4 regions of the Pantoea sp. X-Soil-TKNS-1207 genome follow, and region 1 is predicted to be linked to each of the others. Evidence: predicted binding sites of a transcription regulator. Region 1 holds the regulator's gene; each other region holds the start of a gene.
The links. Region 1 encodes PhoB, which activates phosphate uptake and scavenging genes when phosphate is short. Its sites were predicted from a motif close to CTGTCATAAAACTGNCNNAT; they were not measured.
Positions count from the first base shown of each region.

Region 2: a site for PhoB is predicted at 2,204-2,223, ahead of phoA (alkaline phosphatase). Genes of this name have one in related genera too.
Region 3: a site for PhoB is predicted at 2,855-2,874, ahead of pitA (inorganic phosphate transporter PitA). Genes of this name have one in related genera too.
Region 4: a site for PhoB is predicted at 5,004-5,023, ahead of pstS (phosphate ABC transporter substrate-binding protein PstS). Genes of this name have one in related genera too.

Region 1 is NZ_AP035958.1:1,031,823-1,038,979, reverse strand. It holds gene phoR (phosphate regulon sensor histidine kinase PhoR) at 101-1,414, opposite strand; gene phoB (phosphate response regulator transcription factor PhoB) at 1,429-2,118, opposite strand; gene AC6I8V_RS04665 (hypothetical protein) at 2,357-3,262, opposite strand; gene sbcD (exonuclease subunit SbcD) at 3,442-4,659, shown strand; gene AC6I8V_RS04655 (AAA family ATPase) at 4,656-7,157, shown strand, end outside.
Region 2 is NZ_AP035958.1:2,545,198-2,552,354, reverse strand. It holds gene putP (sodium/proline symporter PutP) at 1-307, shown strand, start outside; gene phoH (phosphate starvation-inducible protein PhoH) at 1,006-1,794, shown strand; tRNA gene AC6I8V_RS12015 (tRNA-Ser) at 1,952-2,039, opposite strand; gene phoA (alkaline phosphatase) at 2,285-3,691, shown strand; gene AC6I8V_RS12005 (NUDIX hydrolase) at 3,750-4,199, opposite strand; gene AC6I8V_RS12000 (DUF3472 domain-containing protein) at 4,221-5,912, opposite strand; gene ychF (redox-regulated ATPase YchF) at 6,286-7,157, opposite strand, start outside.
Region 3 is NZ_AP035958.1:4,078,850-4,086,006, reverse strand. It holds gene uspA (universal stress protein UspA) at 1-400, opposite strand, end outside; gene uspB (universal stress protein UspB) at 821-1,156, shown strand; gene pitA (inorganic phosphate transporter PitA) at 1,205-2,704, opposite strand; gene AC6I8V_RS19030 (BaiN/RdsA family NAD(P)/FAD-dependent oxidoreductase) at 2,946-4,130, shown strand; gene AC6I8V_RS19025 (hypothetical protein) at 4,142-4,306, shown strand; gene AC6I8V_RS19020 (4-hydroxythreonine-4-phosphate dehydrogenase PdxA) at 4,369-5,367, opposite strand; gene AC6I8V_RS19015 (MFS transporter) at 5,379-6,674, opposite strand; gene AC6I8V_RS19010 (hypothetical protein) at 7,051-7,157, opposite strand, start outside.
Region 4 is NZ_AP035958.1:12,063-19,219, reverse strand. It holds gene AC6I8V_RS00095 (MFS transporter) at 1-244, opposite strand, end outside; gene phoU (phosphate signaling complex protein PhoU) at 352-1,086, opposite strand; gene pstB (phosphate ABC transporter ATP-binding protein PstB) at 1,104-1,877, opposite strand; gene pstA (phosphate ABC transporter permease PstA) at 1,922-2,809, opposite strand; gene pstC (phosphate ABC transporter permease PstC) at 2,806-3,768, opposite strand; gene pstS (phosphate ABC transporter substrate-binding protein PstS) at 3,854-4,897, opposite strand; gene glmS (glutamine--fructose-6-phosphate transaminase (isomerizing)) at 5,069-6,898, opposite strand; gene glmU (bifunctional UDP-N-acetylglucosamine diphosphorylase/glucosamine-1-phosphate N-acetyltransferase GlmU) at 7,042-7,157, opposite strand, start outside.

The sequences.
Region 1 (7,157 bases):
TTTGAGTAATCTGGATCTGTTAAAGCGTTCACCTTATGCGTAGCGGCACGATAAATCGCGCCGCTACGGAAGGAGCCTTAACTGAATGACATTACGACAGTTATTGCGTCACATTCTCCCGTATCCCGCTGGCGACAATCAACCGTGGCGGCAGGATAAAGCTAAAGCAGGTCTCCTGATGCGGCACGCTGGTGATCTCCAGTCGGGTGTTGTGATGGCCGAGCGCATGTTTAACGATCGCCAGTCCCAGACCGCTGCCGCCGGTGGCGCGCGAACGCGCTTTATCCACGCGGTAGAAGCGTTCAGTCAGGCGTGGCAGGTGTTCAGCACTGATACCGGGTCCGTTGTCGCACACTTTAAACTCGGCACCCTGCTTATTACGCAGCCAGCTGATGTCGATACGGGTGCCATCCGGCGTATGATTCACCGCGTTATACACCAGGTTAGAGATGGCGCTACGCAGTTGCTCATCATTGCCCAGCACCCTGAGATGCGGATCGGTATGGAAATGGATCTCATGACGGCCCTGGCTGAGGGTTTCCGCTTCACGCTGCAACAGCAGCAGCATGGTCGGCACATCAACGGTTTCTTTCATATCGATGGCGGGTGCCGCTTCAATGCGTGACAGCGTCAGCAACTGTTTCACCAGGCTATCCATGCGTCGCGTCTGCTCCTGCATGGTCTGAAGCGCTTTGCTGCGGGAACGTTCGTTCATCACCGAATCGTTCATCATCTCCAGATAGCCCTGCAACACGGTCAGCGGCGTGCGCAGCTCATGGCTGACGTTGGCGAAGAAGTTACGCCGCGCGCCTTCCAGCTGGTGCATTTGCGTGACGTCGCGCGCCACCATCAGCCACTGCCCTTCACTGTAGGGCATGACGCGAAACTCCATATGGTGCTGATTGTTCAGCACCAGCGTCAGTGGCTTATTGAAATCGCGCTGGCGAATATAGCGGGAGAATTCCGGGTAACGCAGCAGGTTAAGGATGTTCTGACCGTTATCTTCCGGCCAGCGCAGACCCAAATGCTGCTGCGCCAGACCGTTACACCAGAAAATGGTGCCCTCTTCCGTGGTGAGGACTACCGCATCCGGTAACGACTCGGCCCCACTGCGAAAGCGTTTGATCAGGTTGCCCAACTCGCGACGGCGTCGCCGGTTGCGCAGCTGCATCTGATACAGCCCGTAAAACAGAGGTTCCCAGCTGGCGCGCCCGCCGGGCGGCGTCATGGATCGATCGACCCACAGCCAGTGCGACAGCCGCATCAGGTTCCAGCAGTGCCACAGCAACACGCCAAGCACCGTCACCAGCAGCAGCCAGGGAAGATAACCAAACAGCAGACCGAGAATCAATGCTGGCAGACAAGCCAGCACCAGCTCGGTCAGTAATCTCTTCCAGGAGAGTCGTTCCAGCACGGTAAAGACTCCGTTTAGTAGCGGGCAGAGAAACGATACCCTGTTCCGCGTACGGTTTGTACCATGCGATCGTGGCCGGAGACCTCCAGCGCTTTACGTAAACGACGGATATGCACATCGACAGTACGATCTTCGACATACACATTGGTGCCCCAGACATGGTTCAGCAGCTGCTCGCGGCTGTAAACGCGTTCCGGGTGGGTCATAAAGAAGTGCAACAGTTTGTATTCGGTCGGCCCCATTTCCAGCGGCGTGGTTTCAGACATCACCCGGTGTGATGAAGGGTCGAGGCTCAGCCCCTGCATCTCAATCACCTCTTCCACCGCCATCGGTGAAATACGGCGCATCACCGCTTTGATACGTGCCATCAACTCTTTGGGTGAGAACGGTTTGGTGATGTAATCATCCGCGCCCACTTCGAGTCCGCGTACGCGATCTTCCTCTTCGCCGCGCGCTGTCAGCATCATCACCGGGATATCACGCGTCATCGCTTCACGTTTCAGATGCTTAATAAACTGGATGCCGCTCCCGCCGGGTAACATCCAGTCGAGCAAAATCAAATCAGGCCAGGGTTCGATAAGCTTCCCCACTGCGCTGTCATAATCTTCTGCCTCAATTGGCTGGTAATCATTTTGTTCCAGTACGAAACATAACATTTCACGGATGGGAGCTTCGTCTTCCACAACCAAAATGCGCTTAGCCATTATTACTCCTGCTGATATGACGGCTGTCACTGGGATTTGCGGCGTCATTATGCGTCAGTTTTATGACACTTTTATGAAAAAACCAACGGGTAAAATTGCGCACAAAGAGAGAATTGTGACAGCCGAAACAGGATTTTAGTCTGACTGAGGGAAAAGGACAGGCAGGTGATTGTTAAGGAAAACTGTTCTTTACCGGCCGGACCAACGCAGGCGCCAGCCGGGCAGGCCGTTTCCTGGCTTATGGCGACGGGCGATCCGTTTCGTAATTTGATGCGCTTACCACCGCCATGGCAGATTTCAGGTCAGCAAATTCCGCTTTCCCCAGCACCTCATTACGTATAGCAAGGAATTCCTCATGCGACATCTTCTCTGCAAAATCCGGTGCCGCGTTAGAGAGATGCCAGGCATCATCGAGATTCGCCAGAGCGAATACTATCGCCATTTTTTCAAATTCATCCCCTTTCTGCCAGGTTTGATGCATGACATCGACAAATACATTCAGGAATTCTTTCACATTCTTCGGTCTGAATGCATCAAGGTAAAACACATGCGCACGTTCAACAACGTGTTCCCCTCGCGTTATTGACGACATTGCTAACGTTGTCATTACGACAAAATCCGGCAGGCAATTACGCGCATCGTAATTAAAATCTTTCTTTATTACCATCGACAACAGACCTTGCTGTAAACACGCTGAGAATTGCGGATTATCAGGTGTACGTCTGGAATAGCGTTGCTGCGCAGGCAGAATAAAGAATCGGCCGGTAGCCATACAATATTCGCCATCCTGACGCGTTCTGGCTTCGTTGATTTTCGCCTGCACCGCCTGCGTAAATTTAACTAACTCACCGGCGGGAGGAACCTGATGGTCGAAAGGTCTGATCAATATCTTGCTGCCTCTATTCTCGTTATAAATAAGGGTATCAAAGAATTCACCCACCTCCAGCAGCGGCCGGGGATTTATATTTAAAACACGCTCTTCAAGTTGAGAAACAAAGGATGTTAAATCGAAAAATGATGCCATTCCGCCACTGGAATTCTGTACTATATTTATATTCTCCGCAACGGCAGTCGCAGGCCGATCATTATTACCCGCCGCATCCACCCTGGTATTGGAACCAGCAATGCCTGATAGATTAATCATATTTTACGTCTCCTGATAAAAAAGAGACTCAGTTAAATCATGCTCTCCTCTGCGGTTAAATAGCTGAGGCATGATGAATTGATGAAATTTCTCTCTGATATATAACCCGGTCACGAGATATGCCAGCCCGGCAGCAAACGTATATAATCCCCCCACGCTAAATCTGGCAGGGAGCATCCATGCGCATTATCCATACGGCAGACTGGCATCTGGGCCAGTTCTTCTACAGTAAAAGTCGCGCACCGGAACATCAGGCGTTTCTCGACTGGCTGCGCCAGCAAATTGAACTGCATCAGGTGGATGCGCTGATTGTCGCCGGGGATCTGTTTGATACCGGCTCGCCGCCGAGCTACGCCCGTGAAATGTTTAACCGCTTTGTGGTGGCGTTGCAGCAAAGCCACTGCCAGCTGATTGTGCTGGCCGGTAATCATGATTCCGTCGCCACCCTGAATGAATCGCGCGAGTTACTCGCCTGCCTCAATACCCGGGTGATCACCAGCGCCACGCCGCAGGGCGAGCAGCAGGTACTGACCCTGAACCAGCGTGATGGCACGCCGGGCGCGCTGCTGTGCGCCATCCCCTACCTGCGTCCGCGCGATATTCTGCGCAGCCAGGCCGGGCAGTCCGGGCGTGAAAAACAGCTGTCGCTGCTGGAAGCCATCGAACAACATTATCAGCACTGCTTTGCCGCCGCCGAGGCGCAGCGTGCAGCCCTGGGCGGCGCGTTGCCGATTATCGCCACCGGCCATCTCACCACCGTTGGCGTGACTAAAAGCGATTCGGTACGCGATATCTATATCGGCACGCTGGATGCTTTCCCGGCGCAGGCGTTTCCCCCGGCGGATTACATCGCCCTCGGCCATATTCATCGCGCGCAGCGCATTGCCGATAGCGACCATATTCGCTACAGCGGCTCCTCGATCCCGCTCAGCTTTGACGAACTGGGGCGTGACAAAAGCGTGTTCCTGCTTGAGTTCAGCGCCGGTCTTGATGCGGTAACGCCGCTGACTATCCCGTTATTTCAGCCGATGCAGATGCTGAAAGGCTCGCTGGCGGAGATCGAATCGCAGCTGGCGGTCTTTAAAGAGGGCGATGCCGACCAGCCGGTATGGCTGGATATTGAGATCACCACGCAGGAATATCTCAGCGATCTGCAACGCCGCATCGAACAACTGACCGAGGCGTTACCGGTGGAGGTCCTGCTGGTGCGCCGCAGCCGCGAGCAGCGTCAGCGCAGCCTGGCGCGGCTGGATAATGAAACCCTGAGCGAATTGCAGGTTGAAGAGGTGTTTGCCCGCCGCCTGGCGCTGGAAGAAGAGCTGGATGCCGATCAGGCTGAGCAACTGACCCAGCTGTTTCGCACCACCCTTGCCGCGCTGGAGAACCCCTCAGCATGAAAATCCTCACGCTGCGATTTAAAAATCTCAACGCCCTGCGCGGTGAATGGTTTATCGATTTTCGCCGTGAACCTTTTGCCAGCAATGGGCTGTTTGCCATCACCGGCGCAACCGGTGCCGGTAAAACCACCCTGCTCGATGCCATTTGCCTGGCGCTTTATCACCAGACGCCGCGTCTCGGCGTGCTGTCGCAAACCCAGAACGAACTGATCACCCGTGATACCGCCGAATGTCTGGCGGAGGTGGAGTTTGAAATCAAGGGCGAATCATGGCGCGCCTTCTGGAGCCAGAACCGGGCGCGCGGTCAGGCCGACGGTAAATTACAGGCTCCGCGCGTCGAGCTGGCGCGCTGCGCTGATAATCAGATCGTCGCGGACAAAGTGAGTGACAAACTCAGGCTGATCGAAACCTTATCCGGCCTCGATTTCGCCCGCTTCACCCGCTCAATGATGCTGTCGCAGGGCCAGTTCGCCGCCTTCCTCAATGCCAAACCCGGCGAACGCGCCGAACTGCTGGAGGAGCTGACGGGCACCGAGATTTACGGCCAGATTTCGATGCAGATTTTTGAGCGCTACAAAACCGCGCGCGCCGATCTGGATACCCTGCGCGCCCGCGCTGGCGGCATGATGTTGCTGGATGAGGCGCGCCGGGCAGAACTGACGGCACAGCTGGAACAACTCACCGCCACGGAAACGACGCTCAACCAGCAGCTGACCGAAGCACAGCAGCAGCAGCAATGGCTGCACCAGGCGCAGCAGCTGGCGCAGGAGCAGCAGCAGGCGCAACAGGCGCAGCAGGCGGCGGAAAATGCGTGGCAGCAGGCCGAAGCCGAGCGGCTGCGACTGGCGCGCGCCGAACCGGCGGAAAAGCTACGCGACAAACTGCAACAGCGCGAACAGCTGCAACAGGAGCAGAACGCCCTGGCGCAGCAGGCGCAGCGTTTACAGGATCAGCAACAGCAGGCCCACAGCGCCCAGCAGCAGGGCGAGGCCCGTTACCAGGCGGCACAGCAGGCGCGCGAGCAGGCGCAGACGCAGCATCAGCAGCTGGAGACGTTGCTGACCGAACAGGTGATTCCGCTTGATCAGCAGATCGCCACTCTCGATCAGCAGATCAGTGAGCAACAGCAGCAGCACACGCAGCAACAACAGCTGGTGCAGCACAGCAGCGCTGCGCTGAGTCAGCAGTTACAGGAAAGTGAACGCTTACAACAGCAGTGGGATGAGCAGCAGCAGTGGCGCAGCCGCGAAGCCAGCGTCGCGCACTGGGGTGAGCATCTCACGCAATGGCAGGCCGACATTACGCGGCTGGACGAACGCGAGCAGGCGGTTAACGGGCTGAACACCCAGCAGCAGCAACAGCAGCAGCAACATGACCAGCTGCAACAGGCCTTCGCGGAACGTCAGCAGACGGCCGGACCACTGCAACAGGCCGCGACCGCCGCCAGCCAGGCCCGTCAGCAGGCGGAGCAGGCGCTGACGGCGCTGGAAACACAACATCCGGCTCAGCAACTGCGCGACGCCCTGGCACAGCATCAGGCCCAGCGTGCAGCGCGCCAGCAACTGACCTTACTGGCCGCGCAGTGGCGTTCGCTCCAGCCGCAGCGCCAGCAGCGTCAGCAGCAGCTCACCACGCTGCAACAGCAGCATCAGACGGAAGAACTGGCGTTGCAGGCCTTGCGCGACGAGTGGAAACGCGTCAATCAGGCACGAGTTGATGTGCAGAAAATTTGCGATCTGGAGCGCACCATCGCCCAGCTCGCCGATGAACGCGCGCGGCTGCAACCGGATCAGCCCTGCCCGCTGTGCGGCTCCTGCCAGCACCCGGCAATTGAACAATATCGCCAGCTGGAGCCGGACGAGAATCAGCAGCGGCTGGTCGCCCTGCAAACTCAGGAAACGCAGTTAAAAGAATCCGGTACCGCCAAAGGTGAGCAGCAGCGGCTGTCGCTGCTGCAACAGCAGGCGTTGCAGCAGGAGCTGAGCCATCTCGACCAGCAAATCACCGCGCTAAGCGAGCAATGGCAGGAGCTGAGCGGTGAGCTGGCGCTTACCTTCACGCTGGAGCAGCAGGATGATTTCAGCCTGTGGCAGCAACAGCAGGATCAGCAGGAAAACCAGCAACAGCGGCAGTTGCAGGCGCTGGAAGCCGCCGCGCGCGATCTGCAACAGGCGAAAGATGCCCAGCAGCAGCAACAGCAGCAGTGGCAGGACCAGCAACAGCAGCAGCAACTGGCACAGCAGCAGATCGCCAGCGTTCAGCAGACGCTGAACGATATCAGCCAGCGCGTGGAGACCGAGCGTGCCGCCTGGCAGCAATTAACCCGGCAGCTGGAACAGCAGCTGGCGCAGCATCAGCTGGCCCTGCCCGACCGTGAGGCGCGCGACGGCTGGCTGCGCACGTTGCAACAGCGCTGGCAACAATGGCAGGAAAGTGAGCGGTTACTCACCAACCTGCAACCGCAGCTGGCGAAGGCGGATAGCGAACGCCACAACCTG
Region 2 (7,157 bases), 1.5 Mb from region 1:
GGAAAACCGTGTGCTGGGACTGGTGAGTTATGCCTGGGCGGGTTTTGGCGCGGCCTTTGGTCCGGTGGTGCTGTTCGGCGTGTGCTGGCAGCGTATGACGCGCAACGGCGCGCTGGCCGGTATGGTCATCGGCGCGCTGACCGTGCTGGTGTGGAAACATTACGCCTGGCTGGATCTGTATGAAATCATTCCGGGCTTCCTGTTCGCCAGCATCGCAATTGTGGTGGTCAGCCTGATGGGACGTGAACCCTCTCAGGCGGCTCAACAACGTTTTGCTGCCGCGGAAGCGGAATACCTGACGAAATAAACACGTCAGGCAACCCGGCCCGTCTCGTTTCATGAGGCGGGCTTTTTTTTTGGCGCTGCACGAAAAAACATTTCCCGGCGGCTAACCATTATCGCGGGCCGCCGCCAAGACCGGGTTGATTAATAAATACACAGCCGGTTGGCGCTTAATCGCACGCGCGCCTGCTCTCCTTTCTGTTTTTCCCCAGCATGGCCCGGCAGCCCCGGTTTCCGATTGTTCCTAAAAAGTTTAGCCAGGCCTCAATTATCCATCTTACTGATAAGGCTAATAAATTTAATTTAAGGCCCAGGCTGCTTGTAGCGGGTCGCTACTTTTTGTTAGCCGCCAGGTAAAATTAGTGTTGCAAACCACCGCAAATATGATGCACTTTATTCATAAGCGTTGTCAGATGTGTGGCTAAGGTCACTGGAGTTCGCGCATGATTCGGTCCTTCAACGGACAGGTAAATACCCTTCAATACACGCAGTACTCTGCGGGGGCTTTCTTCCCTCGTAAGTTTCCTCTTCACTTTTCACTATTCGTTCTTTTTCAATCTCAAATATCAAACCGGTGCGCTACAGCGTTTTGGCGTTGTTGCACACTTTTCTCAATGGCTCGAAACGGCTCTAAAGGAAGCCACATAAACCTCTAAAGCGTTCACGTCATCGCATCAGGACAATCCCTGTAGCGATAAATGAAACCAACTGTAAGGTGCCACTATGGGAAGACAGAAAGCAGTGATCAAAGCGCGTCGTGAAGCCAGACGAGTGCTTCGGAATGACTCTCGCAGTCATCGTCAGCGTGAAGAAGAATCGGTCACTTCGCTGGTGCAGATGGGTGGGTTGGATTCAATTGGCATGGCGCGTGATCTGCGCGACCGCTCGCCGATTGAGGCCAGAAATGATGCTCAGGCGCACTATCTTAATGCCATAGAAACGAAACAGCTTATTTTCGCCACCGGTGAAGCCGGCTGCGGGAAAACCTGGATTAGCGCAGCCAAAGCGGCTGAGGCCCTGATACATAAGGATATCGACAGGATAATCGTTACGCGCCCGGTTCTGCAGGCGGATGAAGATCTTGGATTCCTCCCCGGAGATATTTCCGAGAAATTCGCCCCTTATTTCCGGCCGGTCTATGACGTTCTGGTTAAACGTCTTGGCGCTTCCTTTATGCAATACTGCCTGCGTCCCGAAATCGGCAAAGTCGAAATCGCGCCTTTCGCGTATATGCGCGGACGCACCTTCGAAAATGCCGTGGTGATTCTGGATGAGGCGCAAAACGTCACCGCCGCGCAGATGAAGATGTTCCTGACGCGCCTTGGCGAGAACGTGACGGTGATTGTCAACGGGGATATCACCCAGTGTGATTTGCCGCGTGGCGTGCTATCGGGACTCGGCGATGCGCTGTCGCGCTTCGAAGAGGACGAGATGATAGGCATTGTCCGTTTCGGCAAAGACGACTGCGTCCGTTCGGCCTTGTGTCAGCGCACGCTGCATGCTTACAGTTAACCATTGAGAGATTGAATTCAGGCAAAACCCGGCTCAGGCCGGGTTTTTTTATGCGTGGCGAGAGTGCAGCGCGGGCAGGTAACGTTTTAAGTCCGTCATCCTGACAAAAAGACAAAGAAAAAAGCCTGAACTTTCGTTCAGGCTCTTCTCTAAAATATGGCGGTGAGAGGGGGATTCGAACCCCCGATACGTTGCCGTATACACACTTTCCAGGCGTGCTCCTTCAGCCACTCGGACACCTCACCACATTTTGTTCGCTGACCTCAGCGGGCCAACGGGGCGCTACTATAGGGAGTTAGCCGAAAAGGGTCAAGCTCTATTTTCTCCTTTTTTTCTATTCGCTTAAGCACTGAGCGGATTGCTTTAAGCCTGTCCGTATTGGCGATTCTGTCATCGAAATAATGTTTGCCAGTCACAAAAGCGTCACGGGATTGTCGCAGACTTGTCCGCGGAAACATTTGGTTATATTTGTGAATAAGGATGCTTATAAATGAAACAGATACCTCTGATGACAGTGCCACTCCTCGCTTCTTTGCTCGCGGCTCCGGCCGTGGCAGATGACTCCGGCTATTCCCGCGCCGCCACCGGCGACCTGACCCAGCACGGCGGCGCGCGTCGTCTTACTGGCGATCAAACTGAGGCGCTAAAAGCCTCTCTGAGCAACAGCACGGCGAAAAACGTGATCCTGTTAATTGGCGACGGCATGGGGGATGCGGAAATCACCGCCGCGCGTAATCAGGCAAGGGGCGCCGGTGGCTTCTTTGCGGGCATTGATGCGCTGCCGCTGACCGGTCAGTACACGCATTATTCGCTGGATAAGAAAACCCACAAGCCGAACTACGTGACGGACTCGGCAGCGTCCGCTACTGCCTGGGCGACGGGCACCAAATCCTACAATGGCGCGATTGGCGTTGACGTCAATGGCAAAGATCAGACAACCCTGCTGGAGCTGGCTAAAGCCGCCGGTAAGGCCACCGGCAACGTTTCCACCGCAGAATTGCAGGACGCGACGCCTGCGGCGTTGATCGCCCATGTGACCTCACGTAAATGCTATGGCCCGGAAAAAACCAGCGAGCTGTGCCCGACTAACGCGCTGGAGCAGGGGGGTAAAGGATCGATCACCGAGCAGCTGCTGAAAACCCGTGCAGACGTCACGTTGGGCGGCGGGGCGAAAACCTTTAGCGAAGTGGCGAAGGCGGGGGAATATCAGGGAAAAACGCTGCGTGAACAGGCGCAGGCCTTGGGCTATCAATGGGTGGATAACCTTGAGGGTATGAACGGCGTTCAGCAGGCCGATCAGCAGCAACCGCTGCTGGGCCTGTTCGCTGATGGCAACATGCCGGTGCGCTGGCAGGGACCCAAAGCCAGCTACCACGGCAATCTGGATAAGCCGGTGGTGACCTGTGAAGTGAATAAAGATCGTCCGGCAAGCACCCCGACGCTGGCACAGATGACGCAAAAAGCGCTCGAGCTGCTGAGTAAAAACGACAAAGGTTTCTTCCTGCAGGTGGAGGGCGCCTCGATCGACAAACAGGATCATGCTGCCAATCCCTGTGGACAGATTGGTGAAACTGTCGATCTCGACGAAGCGGTGCAGCAGGCGCTGGCATTTGCTCGTGAGCATGGCGATACCCTGGTGGTGGTGACGGCGGATCACGCCCACAGCAGCCAGATTATCGAAAATGGCACCAAAGCGCCGGGGCTGACGCAGGCCGTCAACACCAAAGATGGCGCGGTGATGACCATCAGCTACGGCAACTCAGAAGAGGATTCGCAGGAACATACCGGCACGCAGCTGCGTATTGCGGCCTACGGCCCCCGTGCGGCCAATGTGGTGGGATTGACCGATCAGACCGACCTGTTCTTTACCCTGCGGGACGCGATGGGCATTAAGTAAGTCGCAGATAAAAAAATCCACGCGTAAGCGTGGATTTTTACTGTGAGCCAGCACGGGCTTAATGTTGCTGTGCCAGATAATAACGGATATACGTCCGATACTCCCCGGACATGTTCTCCGGCAATTCATCTGGCGGAAAGAAGGTCAGATCGTCGCTTTCACTGGGGTCATTGATCATGACGCCTGACCACTCCTCAGCCCGATAAAGCGCGGTGATTACGTTAATCTCATCGTTATTTTTCAGGGTGAAGGTAAATTCAGGCCCCGAAAAGATGCCCAGCTGATGCAGCCGGTGCACATCCAGATTGGTTTCCTCTTTCACTTCCCGCAACGCGGCTTGTTCAAGCGACTCGCCAGGTTCCAGCAACCCGCCGGGTAATCCCCAGCTGCCGTCCTTGCGCAGTTGCAGCAGGATGCGGGACTTTACGTCAGTGATGATGACGTTCGCGCCTGCCAGCAGCAACAGGCGATGTCCAATAAGGCTGCGCATTTCTTCAACGTAGTTCAATTCGCTCTCCAGACCGGTGAATTACTGTTTGATAGACACCTCGACAATCAGATTGGCTCGCTCTTTTTTCCAGATCAGATTGCGAAATTGTGATCCTGCAATAACTTTGATGCTGTCGTCCGTCTCTTTCTCACCAATCCTAATCTGCTTCAGAATGCTGTTGAATTCTGTCGCAGCAAAGGGAGGCCACATGTAGCGATCCAGATGACCGTCCGGGATTTCGACGGTGTGTTCTTCCAGTAGCATACCGAGCTGGCTTTTCACTTTTATGGTGACGCTGCTGCCTGAAGCTAAATCAGCGGCTAATTTGTTACCAAAATCGTCCTGGTTAACCCACGGGTTTGCGGCCGCGCTGAAAATTTCCGCTCTGACGTTTAAATTCTCCGGGTTCTTTTTCCAGATGGCATTTCGATAAGATGAGGTTGGAATAATCGTAATGTCATTATTCTTATCTTTTTCACCGATTTTGATCTTTTTCAGAACCTTGTTGAATTCTGTGCCGGTATAGCCTGACCATTTCCAGCGATCGGTCTCACTGTCAGGCACCACGACGGTATAATCCTCCAGCAATTTCCCCGACTGATCTTCAACGCTAATCATGACTGAACTACCTGCGGCCAGACTACCCTCGTACAGTTCATCACTGTAAGGATCAACGTTAATCCACATGTCTTCAATGGTGGTAATAACTTTCAGATTCTCCAGCTGGTTTTTATAAATCTGATTTTCAAATGAGGAGCCGGATTTGACATTAATTTCCCCGGTGTTCTTATCTAACAGACCCAATTTAACTTTCTTCAGATTGTTGTTAAATAGTGCAGCGCTGTAAGCCGGCCAGGTCCATTTTCCGGTGTAGTCTTTGCCTACCGTCACCGTGTGTTTTTCTAATTCCTGATTTTTACTGTCGTAGACGCCGATAGTGATTAGACTGTCGGGGAGGAGTTCGCCATCAAACAGGCTGGAGCTGTATGCATCGGTGGTAACCATTCGCTGACCCACGGTGGTTTTTAAATCTTTACCGAGAAACTCATACTGATAACCAAATTTACCCACACACCTTCCATACTCTTTGGGACTGGATAGCGTACCTTGTTTATTGGTGGCGGTGACGTAAGGCGGAGAGACGGTTATCTGCGTCAGTGGCGTAATATAGCAACTGTCTACCTCCAGATAATGTTCGATCCAGCCGCTCTGGGTGGGACGCAGCGTCGCCATACCGGGCGGAAGCCGCCATGCGCCAATCTTCGTCTCAACACTGCTACCTTCTTCTTTGACGAAACCCTGCCAGACGTTCAAATCGCCAGTGCCACGACGGACTTCAAACAGATATTTTTTACCAACTTTAACCGGGTACATGGTCGAGCAGCTGACACCAGGGCCGCCATCAGCGCCCAGACGGCAGCGATCGCTATCCACGATTTCAGTTCCTGCAAAGAAAGAAGAGAAAACGACCATGTATTGATCGGCGGTGCGTGGCTGAAGTCCGATATAACCAGACTTAGTCCAGTCTGCGCCAGTAAATCCAAATTGCTGAGCATAGTAATAGCTGGCTTTTGCGGGTGCTTCATTAATAGTGAATGGAAAAGTTAAGCTGGTGATGTTTTGTTCGTTACCAACTGACCAATCCCATGATGCCATGCCGCCCGGCGTAATGGCCGCAGCATTACCAATTAAAGTGGCTCCCAGGGTAAAAGCTAATAAATGATGTTTCATACTTCTCCGGTGTAAAGTTTTAAATGTTTTGTAAGGTTTATTGGTGTTATTAAAAATAAATCACAATCCAGACGTAAATTAACCGCTTCTCGCGAAGATAAATTAACTTTCGTCGAAAGATAAACCATGAAATTAAATTCGCTATTAACGTATAACAAGGCGGCCAGGGAGAAAATAGAGAATGTTCTTTGCCAGGCAGCGAAAGCTCCCTGGAATGTATTTAATAAGTAAAGGCGGGTTGAAGATAATTGACAGAGATGATTTTCAGGGAGAAGGGAATAATTTTATTCTGCGGCAGAAAAGAAAAATCCACGCCGGGACGTGGATTTTTTAAACACAGCAAACAGGGATGAACCCTGTTGACGAAGATAAATCAGACGTTGAACAGGAAGTTCATTACATCGCCATCTTTGACAATGTACTCTTTACCTTCTGAACGCATTTTTCCGGCTTCTTTTGCACCCTGTTCGCCTTTGTAAGCAACAAAGTCATCAAACGCGATGGTCTGCGCACGGATAAAGCCTTTTTCGAAATCGGTGTGGATCTTACCGGCTGCCTGCGGTGCAGTTGCACCCACCGGGATGGTCCAGGCACGTACTTCTTTCACACCGGCGGTGAAGTAAGTTTGCAGGTTCAGCAGGGTGTAACCGGCGCGAATGACACGGTTCAGGCCCGGCTCTTCCAGACCCATTTCGGCCATAAATTCCGCGCGCTCATCATCTTCCAGCTCAGCAATATCCGATTCCACTGCGGCACACACTGGCACCACCACCGAACCTTCAGCTTCCGCGATGGCGCGAACCTGGTCGAGATAGGGGTTGTTTTCAAAACCGTCTTCGTTGACGTTAGCGATATACATGGTTGGCTTCAGCGTCAGGAAGCTGAGGTAGCGGATTGCCGCTTTCTCGTCAGCGTCCAGATCCAGCGAACGCAACATGCCGGCGTTTGACAGGTGCGGCAGGCATTTCTCCAGCGCAGCCAGTTCGGCTTTGGCATCTTTGTCGCCGCCTTTGGCTTTTTTCTGCACACGCTGAATGGCGCGTTCGCAGGTGTCGAGATCCGACAACGCCAGTTCGGTATTGATAACGTCAATGTCTTCCGCCGGGTTAACTTTGCCTGCAACGTGAATGATGTTTTCATTCTCGAAGCAGCGCACCACATGGCCGATAGCTTCGGTTTCGCGGATGTTGGTCAGGAATTTGTTGCCGAGGCCTTCACCTTTTGACGCACCTTCAACCAGACCGG
Region 3 (7,157 bases), 1.3 Mb from region 1:
TATCGATATGCACCGTGTTGATCAGCTGGCGCGCTGACGACATCAGCTTGCTCCAGAAGTCCTGATGGTGACCACACACCACCAAATCCACATCATATTTTTTAATCGCATCCACCAGCACCTGGCCCAGATCGCCGCTGCCGCTCAGAGTTTCACTGATCGGATAACCGGCGTTGGTCGAAAGCTCTTTCAGCGCGGTATGCGTCTCTTCAGAAATTCGTTTCTGCATGTCGCCGAGGTTAACGTCAATCAGCCCGGTGTACAGGTCGGAATAATTGACATCAACGTGGATCAGCGAAATTTTCGCATCATAGGGACGTGCCAGTGAGACCGCTTTGGCGACCAGCAACTGGCTTTCCGGAGAAAGGTCTACTGCAATCAGGATGTGTTTATAAGCCATGATATAACTCCTTTCACAAGATTCTGGGGGCAACCCGAATTCCTGCCACGTCACGGCTGGCGAAATCCTTTGCGCATAACGGCGGTAAGCGCCACCCATCGAGATTTATGCCCTGCAGGCGGTTTGTTGTTATGTTTTCAGTATAGCCAGAGTTGTTAACAAATGCTGCAAGGTGCAATGCCCCTGTGAGGAAGATCAAGGGTTATCGTTATTTTCTCTCGCCATGAACGAAAATCATCGCTGGAAAAATTTTAACCAGATCTCCTACACTGAAAATGACGGTCACGCTTTTGCTGGTACTGACCCTCAGTTCGCAAAAAAACAACGTAATTCGAATCATTCAGTGGATGGCTTTCTCGTGGGGCGTTTTCAGCGTTACCCCGCTGTGCGCGTCTCCGTGGCTCCAGCCGGGAGGGGAACATGATCAGCACTATCGCGCTTTTTTGGGCTCTGTGTGTGGTTTGTCTGGTGAATATGGCGCGCTACTTCTCTTCTCTGCGCTCATTGCTGGCGGTGCTGCGCGGTTGCGACCCGTTGCTGTATCAATATGTTGATGGTGCAGGTTTTTTCACCTCTCATGGCCAGCCCAGCAAACAGGTGCGTCTGGTGCGCTATATCTGGGATCGGCGTTATCGCGATCATCACGACGACGAGTTTATTCGTCGCTGCGAACGGGTGCGCGGACAATTTGTCCTGACCAGCGGATTGTGTGGGCTGGTCATTATCAGTCTGATTGCGATGGCTATCTGGCAATAAAAAAGGGCGACATTGCTGTCGCCCTTTGGTGTGTCAGTTGCTGCGGGATTAAATCAGCTTGAGTGAAATCCAGTACAGCGCACCTGACAGCACAATACACACCGGCAGGGTGAACACCCACGCCATAGCGATATTCTTGATGGTACGGCTTTGCAGGCCGCCGCCATCCACCAGCATGGTTCCGGCGACCGACGACGACAGGATGTGCGTCGTGGAAACCGGCATACCGGTGTAGCTGGCGATACCAATTGAAACCGCCGCAGTCACCTGCGCCGACATGCCCTGTGCGTAGGTCATGCCTTTTTTACCGATCTTCTCACCGATGGTGGTCGCCACACGACGCCAGCCAATCATGGTACCCACGCCCAACGCTAACGCGACGGCCATGATGATCCACACGGGCGCGTACTCAATGGTACCCAGCAGATCGCCTTTCAGCTTATTCAGGAAGCGCTGATCGTCGGCGCTGGTTTCCGGCAGCTTAGCGGCTTTATCAGCGGTATCGGAGATACACAGCAGCAGGCGACGCATCTGGCTGCGCTGGTCAACCGTCAACTGATCGTAGCTTTGCAGGTTGTTGAGCAGACCCTGCGCACGCTGAATCGCGGGCAGCGCACGGGCGCTGTCGCAATGGAACTCATGCGGGCCGTTGGTGGTTTCTTCCGGCGCAGGCACCGCAGGCGGCGCCATCTGCACGATGTGCGTCAGCGTTGCGCTGTGCTGCTGGTAGTACTGCTCCAGATGATTCACCGCGTCACGCGTGCGGGTGATGTCATAACCGGAAGCATTCATATTGACGACAAAGCCAGCCGGAGCGACGCCGATCAATACCAGCATGATCAGGCCAATGCCTTTCTGACCATCGTTCGCACCGTGTGAATAGCTCACGCCAATGGCGGAGACAATCAGGGCAATCCGTGTCCAGAAGGGCGGCTTTTTCTTGCCGTCGATTTTCTCGCGATCGGCCGGTGTCATATGAATGCGTGAGCGTTTGGTGGTACCGCTCCAGTAACGACGCAGCAGGAAAATCAGGCTACCCGCAATCACCATACCGACAATCGGCGACAGAATCAGTGAAAGGAAGATATTGAGAACTTTAGGCAGGTTGAGCGCGTCAACCACCGAGGTTCCGGTCATCATGGCATTGGTGAGACCGATACCGATAATGGCACCAATCAGGGTATGGGAGCTGGAGGCCGGCAGACCAAGATACCAGGTGCCGAGGTTCCAGATGATCGCAGCCAGCAGCATGGAAAACACCATGGCGAGGCCGTGAGCTGAACCGACATTCAGCAGCAGGTCGGTTGGCAGCATATGAACGATGGCGTAGGCCACGCTCAAACCACCCAGCAAAACACCAAAAAAGTTGAAAACACCTGCCATCACAACCGCCAGCTGCGCCCGCATCGCACGGGTGTAGATAACTGTCGCGACCGCGTTGGCTGTGTCGTGGAAACCGTTGATTGCTTCATAAAACAATACGAACAGCAGGGCAAGAACCAATAACAGGCCGGTACTCAGGTCAAGACCAGCAAACAGATGTAGCATAAACGTTACGCCATTTAGGAGGACATGAACGCGGCGCATTATCCGCGACAACATGCTGTATGGGAAAGGGAAATATAGTCTTTTTTTGTCTTAAAGTTGTAACCTGCACGGTAAAACAAGGGAAAAAGGCCTAAATATGAGTCAGTTACAATATGACATATTTACGGCATTTTTTTGACGCTGGCATCAAAGTGTACAGATCACTACAATCAGCGCCTTTCGGGTGAAACGGGTTAAAGCAGTGGAAAAGTTCGACGTTATCGTTATTGGTGCCGGTGCCGCTGGCATGTTTTGCGCCGCGCAGGCCGGACAGCGTGGGCGTCGCGTGCTGCTGCTGGATAACGGCAAAAAAGCGGGCCGCAAGATCCTGATGTCGGGCGGTGGTCGCTGCAACTTCACCAATATGTACACCGAACCCGCTGCCTACCTTTCGCACAATCCGCACTTCTGCAAATCGGCGCTGGCGCGTTATACCCAGTGGGATTTTATCGACCTGGTGAATCGCCACGGCATTGCTTATCACGAGAAAACGCTCGGCCAGCTGTTCTGTGACGACTCCGCGCAGCAGATTGTCGATATGCTGCTGGCCGAGTGTGAGGCCGGGCAGGTCACGCTGCGGTTGCGTAGCGAAGTGCTGAGCGTACAGCGTGACGAGCAGGGCTACACCCTGCAACTGAACGGCGCGACCGTGCAGGCTGAAAAGCTGGTGATTGCCTGCGGCGGTCTGTCGATGCCGGGGCTGGGCGCTTCGCCGTTCGGCTACAAAGTGGCGGAGCAGTTTGGTCTGAAGGTGTTCCCGACGCGTGCGGCGCTGGTGCCCTTTACCCTGCATAAGCCATTGCTGGAGCAGCTGAATACGCTGTCTGGCGTCGCTTTACCGACCACCATCACCGCCCAGGACGGCACGCTGTTTAAAGAAGCGATGCTGTTCACTCATCGCGGGCTGTCCGGCCCGGCGGTGTTGCAGATTTCCAGCTACTGGCAGCCGGGCGAGTTCGTCACCGTCGATTTATCTCCCGCCACGCCGCTGGATGACATCATCAATGTGCAACGCGACGCGCATCCGAACCTCAGCCTGAAAAACAGCCTGGCGAAGATTCTGCCGAAACGGCTGGTGGAAGTGTTGCAGGCGCTAAATCAGATCCCGGACGTGACGCTGAAGCAGCTCAACAGCAAGCAGCAGAGCGAACTGGTGCAGACGCTGCATCAGTGGCGCGTGCAGCCGAACGGCACGGAAGGTTATCGCACGGCTGAAGTCACCCTGGGGGGCGTGGACACCACGCAGCTGTCGTCAAAAACCATGGAAGCGCGTGATGTGCCTGGTTTGTATTTTATCGGCGAAGTGGTAGATGTTACCGGCTGGCTCGGCGGTTATAACTTCCAGTGGGCCTGGAGTTCGGCCTGGGCGTGTGCGCAGGCGTTGTAACCGGCGCTGAGGTGGCAAAACGCAATTGCCTTGCCGGTCAACTGACCATTGATGAAGTCATGGACCAGGCTGAAGTGGGTTTTTGGTCAGTATGGTATCTGGTTTTCCGCCAGATCCCCGCAGTGGCAGCCGCCTTAGAATCGCTGCATCCAAAGACAGAAATTCATCGTCCCTGAGAATCAACCGGAAAGCGCAATAGCTGCCCGATTGGGAGCGACCGCAGCCGCTCCCGGAAAGGTTATTTCGCGCCTTCCGCCATCCGCACCAGCAATTTGAAGGCGTTCTCAAACGCAGACGGCGTCGCGCAACCCTGACCATAAAGGTTGTACGCCGTGCCGTGGTTAGCGGTGGCGATCGGAATGGGCAGGCCGCCCTGCACCGTAATGCCGCGCTCAAAGCCGAGCATCTTCAGCGCGGTGGCGAACTGGTCGTGGTACATCGAGACCACCGCGTTCAGCTGTAGCGTTTCCATCGCCTTATAGGTGGTATCACCGGGATAAGGGCCATAAACATCAATTCCCTGCGCGCGCACTTTCTCCATGGCAGGCTTGATAATTGTCTGTTCTTCATCGCCAAACAGGCCATTCTCGCCACCGTGCGGATTCAGCGCCTGCACGGCGATTTTCGGTTGGGCGATCCCCGCCTGGCGCAGGGTGCGGTCCATCAGGGTGATGGTGGCGGCTATGCCGTCGATGGTCAGGTTGCTGACGATATCGCGGAACGGGATATGCGAAGTGGCGCGCCCTGCCCACAGATCATCCACCACGTTCACTTCGCAGCAGAACTCGTTAAAATTCAGCAGCTCGGCAAACCAGTGCAGCTCGTCGCGATGCTGTAACCCGCCCATATGCATCGCCTGCTTGTTCAGCGGAGCAAAACAGATTCCCGATGTGATGCCCTGCTGCGTCAGCTCCACTGCTTTTTTCAGCGTTTCGAGGATATAAACGCCGCTCTGCTCCGTGGCATGGCCGTACTCAAACGGCGTGCGCTGGCTCCAGTCGTGGTTGAGTAGCACCGGTTTGCCGTCGCGGAACGTCAGATTGTCGGTGCTGCTGATCTCGCGATAGGGGAAGGTGACGCCAGCGATGGCGATCCCTTTCTCCAGTTCGGCGCGATCGGCAATGATGATGATATTCGCCAGTGCGCGATAAGCAGGCTGAGAGAGCACTTTGGCGACCAGCTCAGGACCGATGCCAGCCGGATCGCCCAGGACTAAAGAGATGGTTGCTTTGGTCATAATCGTTTTCCTTAGTGATAAGCGGTTTTGCCTGACGGTGCGTCCGCGCGCGGGGCCTGGTCGTCAGACAGGGGGATATCGGGGCGCATAAAGAAGGTCAGAACAATGCCGACCAGCAGCAGCCCCACGGAACCATAGAAGGGCAGGCTCCAGTTGCCGGTTTTATCGATAATGATGCCGAACAGAATCGGCGAAATGATGCCCGCCACCGCCGATCCGGCGTTCACCAGACCACTCGCCACGCCGACATATTTCGGCGTAATGTCCATCGGCACTGCCCAGATCGGCCCGATGGTCAGCTCCAGACAGAAAAACGCCAGGCCGAGGCAGATGGTGATGGTGGTCATATCGGTGGAATTGATCACCGGAATCAGCAGCAGCAGCGCACTGAGAAAGCTGAAGATGATCACGTTGCGGCGCGCGGCCACCACGTTGCCGCTGCTTTTGAGGATTTTATCGCTGACGATGCCGCCCACGGTGTTGCCCACCACGCCGGAAAGGAAGACCGCCGAGGTAAAGAGCGCCGACGATTTCAGATCCATGCCGCGGCCATTCATAAAGAAGGTCGGCAGCCAGGTGAAGAACAGCCAGCCGGTCCAGCCGTAGCAGAAGTAAACGCCCATGGTTGGCCCAATGCGTTTCAGCAGCGCTTTCCACGGCGTGGGCTGGCGTACTTTGGCATCGATACTGGCACCCAGCTCCGGCAATGCCTCGCGTTCCTCATCAGACAGGGTGGCAATCTCGTGCGGGTTATCGCGGAAACCGCGGACCCACATCACCAGCCAGACCGCGGTGAGCACCCCCAGCGCGATAAAGGAGAAGCGCCAGGAGTGCATCATTACCAGCACCGCAACCAGCGAAGGGGCGACGGCGTTACCGAGGCGGGAGAAGGAGTGGGTAATGCCCTGCACAAAACCGCGCTTTTCCCGGCGGAACCAGAAGGTAATGGCTCGCGCCTGCGACGGCAGCGCGGCGCCTTCCCCCACACCCAGCAGCAGCCGCGACAGAAACAGCGAAACAAAGCCACCGGCGAACCCGGTGCAGATGGTCGCAACCACCCAGATGCTGCCGCACAGGATGATGGTGAGGCGTGCGCCAAAGCGGTCGGTAAACCAGCCGCCGATAATCTGAAACACCAGGTAGGTATAGGCAAAGGCAGAGAAGATCAGACCCAGATCGGTATTACTCAGTCCAAGATCGGTTTTGATCAGGCCAGCCGCGGTAGAGAGGTTAACGCGGTCAACGTACATTAAAAACGACAGGGCGCAGAACAGCGCCAGCACCCGGGTACTGGTTTTAGATTTCATGGGTTTCCCTCGAGAAGGAGAATGGGGAGGCGCTATTCAGCCTCTTGCCAGCAACGGCTTACGCCAGGACGGCAGCGATTTCCGGTCACCGGCATCGTTACAAAAGAACATGTGTTGAGCATTTGTTAGTATTTATCGCTGAATTTTGCCTTGATGGTTGTGATGATGATCACAACTGGTGGGCGGATAAGTTAACGATCCTGAAGAATGTGAGCGATATCTCATGGGGATAGCGAGAAAAAGAACATATGTTCAGATATTGATTAAATGAATAACAAATGAACGGCTATGAGGGGGCAGGGGAAATTGAGCGGGGGATGTCTGAATGAGGCAGCCGGTTAAGCATCAACGCAAGGGTTGATGCTTTTTCGGCGTATCAGGGCAACTTTAAATTGATCAGATAATCATACTGGATGCGCGAAATATCCAGCGGGTCCACGCCTTCAAAGTAGACTTTCATAAACATGCCGGGTTGTCCGATAA
Region 4 (7,157 bases), 1.0 Mb from region 1:
GAATGCGGCCAAAGCGATCGCTGAGATGGCCAAACACAATGCCGCCGACCACTGCGCCAATTAGCGTCCAGGTGACCAGCGAACCGGCCTGCGACGGGTTAAGCGCCAGCGAGACGCTGATCGCCGGTAACATAAAGCCAAGAATAAGCAGATCGAATCCATCCATGGCATAGCCGCTAACGGCAGCCAGCATCGCTTTCGCCGGGGTTACGCTCTGTTTTTTGTTGTGCGAAGAGGGGGACATGCAGCAGCACCTTGCAGTAAAAAGTGCGCCAAGTATAAAGAGCGGAAGGGATTGAGACCAATCAGAAAAGAAGATGGCTGCCCGCGAACCAGGCAGCCATCGGGCTATCAGGAAGGTTTGTTGCTGCCGTCATCGCCGGACAGCAGTTCGTCCAGCTTATCGCCGCCAACATGACGGAAATCCTGACCCTTCACGAAATAGAAGATGATTTCGCAGATGTTCTGGCAGCGGTCACCGATACGCTCAATGGCGCGGGCGCAGAACAGCGCGGTCAGCACGCTGGGAATCGTGCGCGGATCTTCCATCATGTAGGTCATCAGCTGACGCACAATGCCTTCGTACTCTTTATCCACCTTCTTGTCTTCACGGTAGATCTGGATCGCCGCATTGAGATCCATGCGCGCAAAGGCATCCAGCACGTCATGCAGCATCTGCACCGTATGGTGGCCCAGTGATTCAAGGCTCACCAGCAGCGGCAAATGTTGCTGACCAAATTTCTCCAGCGCGGTGCGGCTGATTTTTTCCGCAACGTCGCCAATGCGCTCCAGCTCAGAGATGGTCTTGATGATGGCCATCACCAGGCGTAAATCGCTGGCGGTAGGCTGGCGTTTGGCGATGATGCGCACGCAGGCTTCATCAATCTCCACTTCCATCATGTTGACCTTCTGGTCGCCGTCGATAACGCGCTGCGCCAGATCGCCGTCCTGGTTATGCATCGCGGTAATGGCGTCGGTGAGCTGTTGCTCAACCATGCCACCCATGATCATCACCTGGGTACGAATGTGTTCCAGCTCCGCGTTGAACTGACCGGAGATGTGTTTGTTCAGATTTAAATTATCCATGTGCGTCTCCTGTCAAATCAGCCGTAACGACCGGTAATGTAGTCTTCTGTCTGCTTCTGCGCCGGCTTGGTAAATAAGGTATCGGTATCGCTGAATTCAATCAGCTCGCCCAGATACATAAAGGCGGTGTGGTCGGAACAGCGCGCCGCCTGCTGCATGTTGTGGGTCACAATCACCACGGTATAGTCCTGCTTCAGCTCGGTGATCAACTCTTCGATGCGACCGGTCGAGATCGGGTCCAGCGCCGAGCAGGGTTCATCCAGCAGCAGCACTTCCGGGCGAATCGCAATACCGCGCGCGATACACAGACGCTGCTGCTGACCACCGGAGAGACTGTAACCACTCTGATGCAGCTTGTCTTTGGTTTCATTCCAGAGTGCGGCTTTGCTCAGCGCCCACTGCACGCGTTCATCCATATCGGCACGCGACAGTTTTTCAAACAGACGGACGCCAAAGGCGATGTTGTCGTAAATCGACATCGGGAATGGCGTCGGTTTCTGGAACACCATGCCAACGCGTGCGCGCAGCAGAGCGATATCCTGATTCGATGCCAGAATGTTGTCGCCATCCAGCAGAATTTCACCTTCAGCACGCTGCTCCGGGTAGAGCGAATACATTTTGTTGAAGGTACGCAGCAGGGTCGATTTACCGCAGCCTGATGGCCCGATAAATGCGGTAACCTGGTTTTTCGCGATATCCAGATTGATGTTTTTTAGCGCATGGAATTTCCCGTAGTGGAAGTTCAGATTGCGCACCTGAATTTTGCCGGGAGATGAAGTTGCCATACTCATTGCTCGTCTCTCATGTACCGCGCCGCCGAAGCCGCGCCGGGAAATTAGTGTTTACTTTTTGCGAAAATCACACGCGCCGCGATGTTCAGCAACAACACGCACAGGGTAATGATCAGCACACCGGCCCAGGCCAGGCTTTGCCATTCGGCAAACGGGCTCATGGCGAATTTAAAGATGGTTACCGGCAGGTTAGCTATCGGCTGCATCATGTCGGTGCTCCAGAACTGGTTCGACAGGGCAGTAAACAGCAGCGGCGCGGTTTCACCGGCAATACGCGCAATCGCCAGCAGCACACCGGTCATAATGCCGGAGACTGAAGCCTTGAGCGTGATAGCTGAAATCATCTTCCACTTCGGCGTGCCGAGCGCATAAGCCGCTTCGCGCATACTGTCAGGCACCAGGCGCAGCATGTTCTCGGTGGTGCGGATCACAATCGGAATCTGCAACAGCGCCAGCGCAACCACCCCAGCCCAGCCGGAGAAGTGCTGCATCTGCGCCACCACGATGGTGTAAACGAACAGACCGACCACAATCGACGGTGCCGACAGCAGGATGTCGTTGATAAAACGAATCACTTCAGCCAGCCAGTGCTTACGACCATATTCGGCCAGATAAATCCCCGCCATAATGCCCAGCGGAGTGCCGACGAAGGTGGACCAGAAAATCAGTAAGCCGCTACCGGCCAGCGCATTCGCCAGACCACCGCCTGCGGTGTTGGGCGGCGGGGTCGATTCGGTGAACAGCGACCATGACAGGCCATCAATACCGCGTGATACGGTGGTGAACAGAATCCACACCAGCCAGAACAGGCCAAACGCCATGGTCAGCAGCGACAGCGTCAGCGCGATTTTGTTTTTGGTGCTGCGCCAGGCCTGCATTTTACGGCGTGAGGCTTCCAGCTCGGCGCGAGCCTGCAATTCAATGGTTGTCATGAACGGGCTCCTTCACTCTTGGCCAGACGCAGAATCATCAGCTTAGAGATCGCCAGCACGATAAAGGTGATAACAAACAGGATCAGACCCAGCTCCATCAATGCCGCTACGTGCACGCCAGATTCCGCTTCGGCGAATTCGTTCGCCAGCGCCGAGGTGATGCTGTTGCCCGGCATAAACAGCGAGGCGCTGTCGAGCTGGTAGGTGTTACCGATGATAAAGGTCACCGCCATGGTTTCGCCCAATGCGCGACCCAGACCGAGCATCACGCCGCCGATCACGCCGTTTTTGGTGAATGGCAGCACGATGCGCCAGATCACTTCCCAGGTGGTGCAGCCGATACCGTAGGCCGACTCTTTCATCATCACCGGCGTTTGCTCAAACACATCACGCATTACCGAAGCGATGTACGGAATGATCATGATGGCGAGGATCACGCCTGCGGCCAGAATGCCGATACCGAATGCCGGACCGGAAAACAGCGCGCCGACAATTGGGATGTTCGACATCAGATCGCCTACCGGCGTCTGGAAATACTGGGCAAACAGTGGCGCGAAAATAAACAGGCCCCACATGCCGTAAACGATGCTGGGGATCGCTGCCAGCAGCTCAATTGCCGTGCCGAGCGGACGACGCAGCCAGCTCGGCGCCAGCTCCGTGAGGAACAGGGCGATACCAAAGCTCACCGGGACGGCGATAATCAGGGCAATCAGCGAGGTGACGACAGTGCCGTAAATCGGTACCAGCGCACCAAATTGTTCGTTAGGCGCATCCCAGGTTTTGGTCCACAGAAAGGAGAAACCAAATTTCTGGATGCTGGGCCATGAGGAGAAAATCAGGGAGACGATGATGCCACCCAGCAGCAACAACACAATCAGCGCAGCCAGTTTAACCAGCGCGCCGAAGATCATGTCACCTTGTTTGCCAGGGGCTTTAAACGTCGGCTTAGTGGCAGCCATAGAAGTCTCTGTTCTCAGGGGAAGTCAGGGCGGCAACATCGCCGCCCATTGGGTGGCCTGCACATCTGGCAGGCCGGGTCTGCAATTACTTGTACAGCGCTTTACCGGAAGTGTCTTTGATGTTGGCTTTCCAGGCATCACGGATCTGCGCAGTTACGCTTTCTGGCAGTGCTGCGTAATCCAGGCTGGTCGCTGTTTTAGCGCCATTTTTGTAAGCCCAGTCGAAGAATTTCAGCACTTCGCTGCCTTTTTCCGCATTCGCCTGATCTTTATAAACCAGGATGAAGGTGGTTGAGGAGATCGGCCATGCATCGTTGCCTTTCTGGAAGGTCAGGTCCTGGGCGAATGTCTCGCTCCAGTTTGCACCTTTTGCCGCGTTGCTGAAGCTGGTTTCGCTCGGCGATACCGCTTTGCCGTCCGCATCCATCAGTTTGGTGTAGGTCAGGTTGTTCTGTTTCGCGTACGCGTACTCTACGTAGCCAATTGAACCCGGCAGACGCTGTACGAAGGCGGCCACGCCGTCGTTACCTTTACCGCCCAGACCGGTCGGCCAGTTAACGGTGTTGCCTTTACCGATTTTGCTGTTCCACTCTTCGTTCACTTTAGACAGGTAGCTGGTGAACACGAAAGAGGTACCGGAACCATCAGCGCGACGTACCACGTTGATGTTGGTGTCTGGCAGTTTCACGCCTTTGTTCAGCTTGGTGATTGCCGGATCGTTCCACTTTTTGATGTTGCCCAGGTAGATGTCGCCAACGGTTTTACCGTCAAGGACCAGCTCACCAGACTTCACGCCAGGGATATTAACCGCCAGCACCACGCCACCGATCACTGTCGGGAACTGGAACAGGCCATTTTTTTGCAGATCTTCATCTTTCATTGGCGCATCTGACGCACCGAAATCAACGGTTTTGGCGATGATTTGTTTCACGCCGCCCGAAGAACCAATACCCTGATAGTTTACTTTGCTACCGGTGGCTTGCTGATATTCTGCTGCCCACTTGGCATAAACCGGTGCCGGGAATGTCCCGCCTGCACCAGTCAGGTCGGTGGCTGCGAAAGCAGAAACCGCGCTTACTGCGAAGGTGGCGGCGAGGATTCGGGCTACGGTGCTACGCATCAGTGTCATGTTCCCTCCAGGGGAGTTTATCTCAGGCTCTATGCCAGTTTAGTAGGAGTCAGTGATTGCTGCTGGAGGGAAAATAGGACAGTTTGATGACAGCGAAATGTACGAAATATGACAGTTTTATGACGTCGTTTAAAAATGAAGCGGGACCCTGTTGGCCCCGCTTTTTATTGATTATTCAACAGTAACTGATTTCGCCAGGTTACGCGGCTGATCGACATCGGTGCCTTTGATCAACGCAACATGGTAAGAAAGCAGCTGGAGCGGCACGGTATAGAAAATCGGCGCAATCACCTCTTCGACATGCGGCAGGGAGATGATTTTCATACCATCGCTGTCGCTGAAGCCCGCATCCTGATCGGCAAACACATACAGCAGACCGCCGCGTGCGCGCACCTCTTCAATATTGGATTTCAGCTTCTCCAGCAGCTCATTGTTCGGCGCAACCACGATGACCGGCATATCGGCATCAATCAGCGCCAGCGGGCCGTGTTTCAGCTCGCCTGCGGCGTAAGCTTCAGCATGGATGTAGGAGATCTCCTTCAGCTTCAGCGCTCCTTCCATCGCAATCGGATACTGATCGCCACGGCCAAGGAACAGCGCATGATGTTTGTCGGAGAAACCTTCCGCCAGGTTTTCGATCACTTTATCCTGCGCCAGCATCTGCTCAATACGGCTCGGCAGCGCCTGCAACCCATGCACAATCTCGTGCTCGGTGTCGGCAGACATACCGTGCAGACGCCCCAGCTTCGCCACCAGCATCAGCAGAACTGTCAGCTGCGTGGTGAACGCTTTGGTGGACGCCACGCCAATTTCAGTGCCCGCTTTGGTCATCAACGCCAGATCGGACTCACGCACCAGCGACGAGCCAGCCACGTTACAGATCGCCAGCGAGCCAAGATAACCCAGCTCTTTCGACAGACGCAGCGCAGCCAGCGTATCGGCGGTCTCGCCCGACTGCGACAGGGTGATCAGCAGGCTGTTTTTACGTACCGCGGATTTGCGATAGCGGAATTCAGAGGCGATTTCGACATCACAGGGAATGTTAGCCAGCGACTCAAACCAGTAGCGCGACACCATGCCAGAGTTGTATGACGTACCGCAGGCGATAATCTGGATATGCTCAACCTGGCTCAGCAAGGTTTCTGCCTGCGGCCCCAGCTCGCTGAGATCCACTTCACCGTGGCTGAAACGACCGGTTAAGGTGTTTTTGATCGCCATCGGCTGTTCATAAATCTCTTTCTGCATGTAGTGACGGTAAACGCCTTTATCACCGGCGTCGTACTGCACATTGGATTCGATCTCAGCACGGTTAACGGGGTTGCCAGCGCGATCGACAATGGTCACTTCGCGGCGGGTGATCTCCGCGATATCGCCCTCTTCCAGATAAATGAAGCGGCGGGTCACCGGCAGCAAGGCCAGCTGATCGGAGGCGATAAAGTTTTCGCCCACGCCACGTCCCACCACCAGCGGGCTGCCGGAACGGGCGGCCACCAGCAGCGACGGATCGCGGCTATCCATAATCACCATGCCGTAAGCACCGCGCAGCTGCGGGATGACGCGCAGCACCACATCACGCAGCGAACCGCCCTGCTTCTGCTCCCAGTGCACCAGATGCGCCACCACTTCGGTGTCGGTTTCGGAGGCAAACTGGTAGCCGCGCTCAATCATCTGCGCACGCAGCGGTTCATGGTTCTCAATGATGCCGTTATGGACAATGATGATGTGTTCAGAGATATGCGGATGCGCATTGGCTTCTGAAGGTTCACCGTGCGTTGCCCAGCGGGTGTGAGCGATACCGGTGCCACCAATCAGCGGCTGCTGTTCCGCCGCTTCCGACAGATTCTGTACTTTGCCAAGACGACGCAGACGCGTCACATGACCCTGGCGGTCAACGACGGCCAGACCAGCCGAATCGTAACCGCGATACTCCAGACGACGCAGACCTTCCAGCAGAATCTCTGCGATGTCGCGTTGCGCTACTGCACCAACAATTCCACACATAATAGTTTCCTGACTTCATGGCTTTCGGCCATTGCGTTGTCATCTGACCTGATATCCGGCATTGCCGGTTCCCCGAGCCTTGTAGAGAGTGGGGATAGTATTATTTGCACTGCAAAAGGCCGGTCTTTGCCGGCCATTAAAAATTACTTTTTCTTCACCGGGCGCTGCCAGCCTGCTTTCTGGTTCTGTTCTTTACGGTTATAAACCAGATCGGCGGCGGTGACGTCTTTCATCACCGTGGTGCCCGCCGCGATGGTGG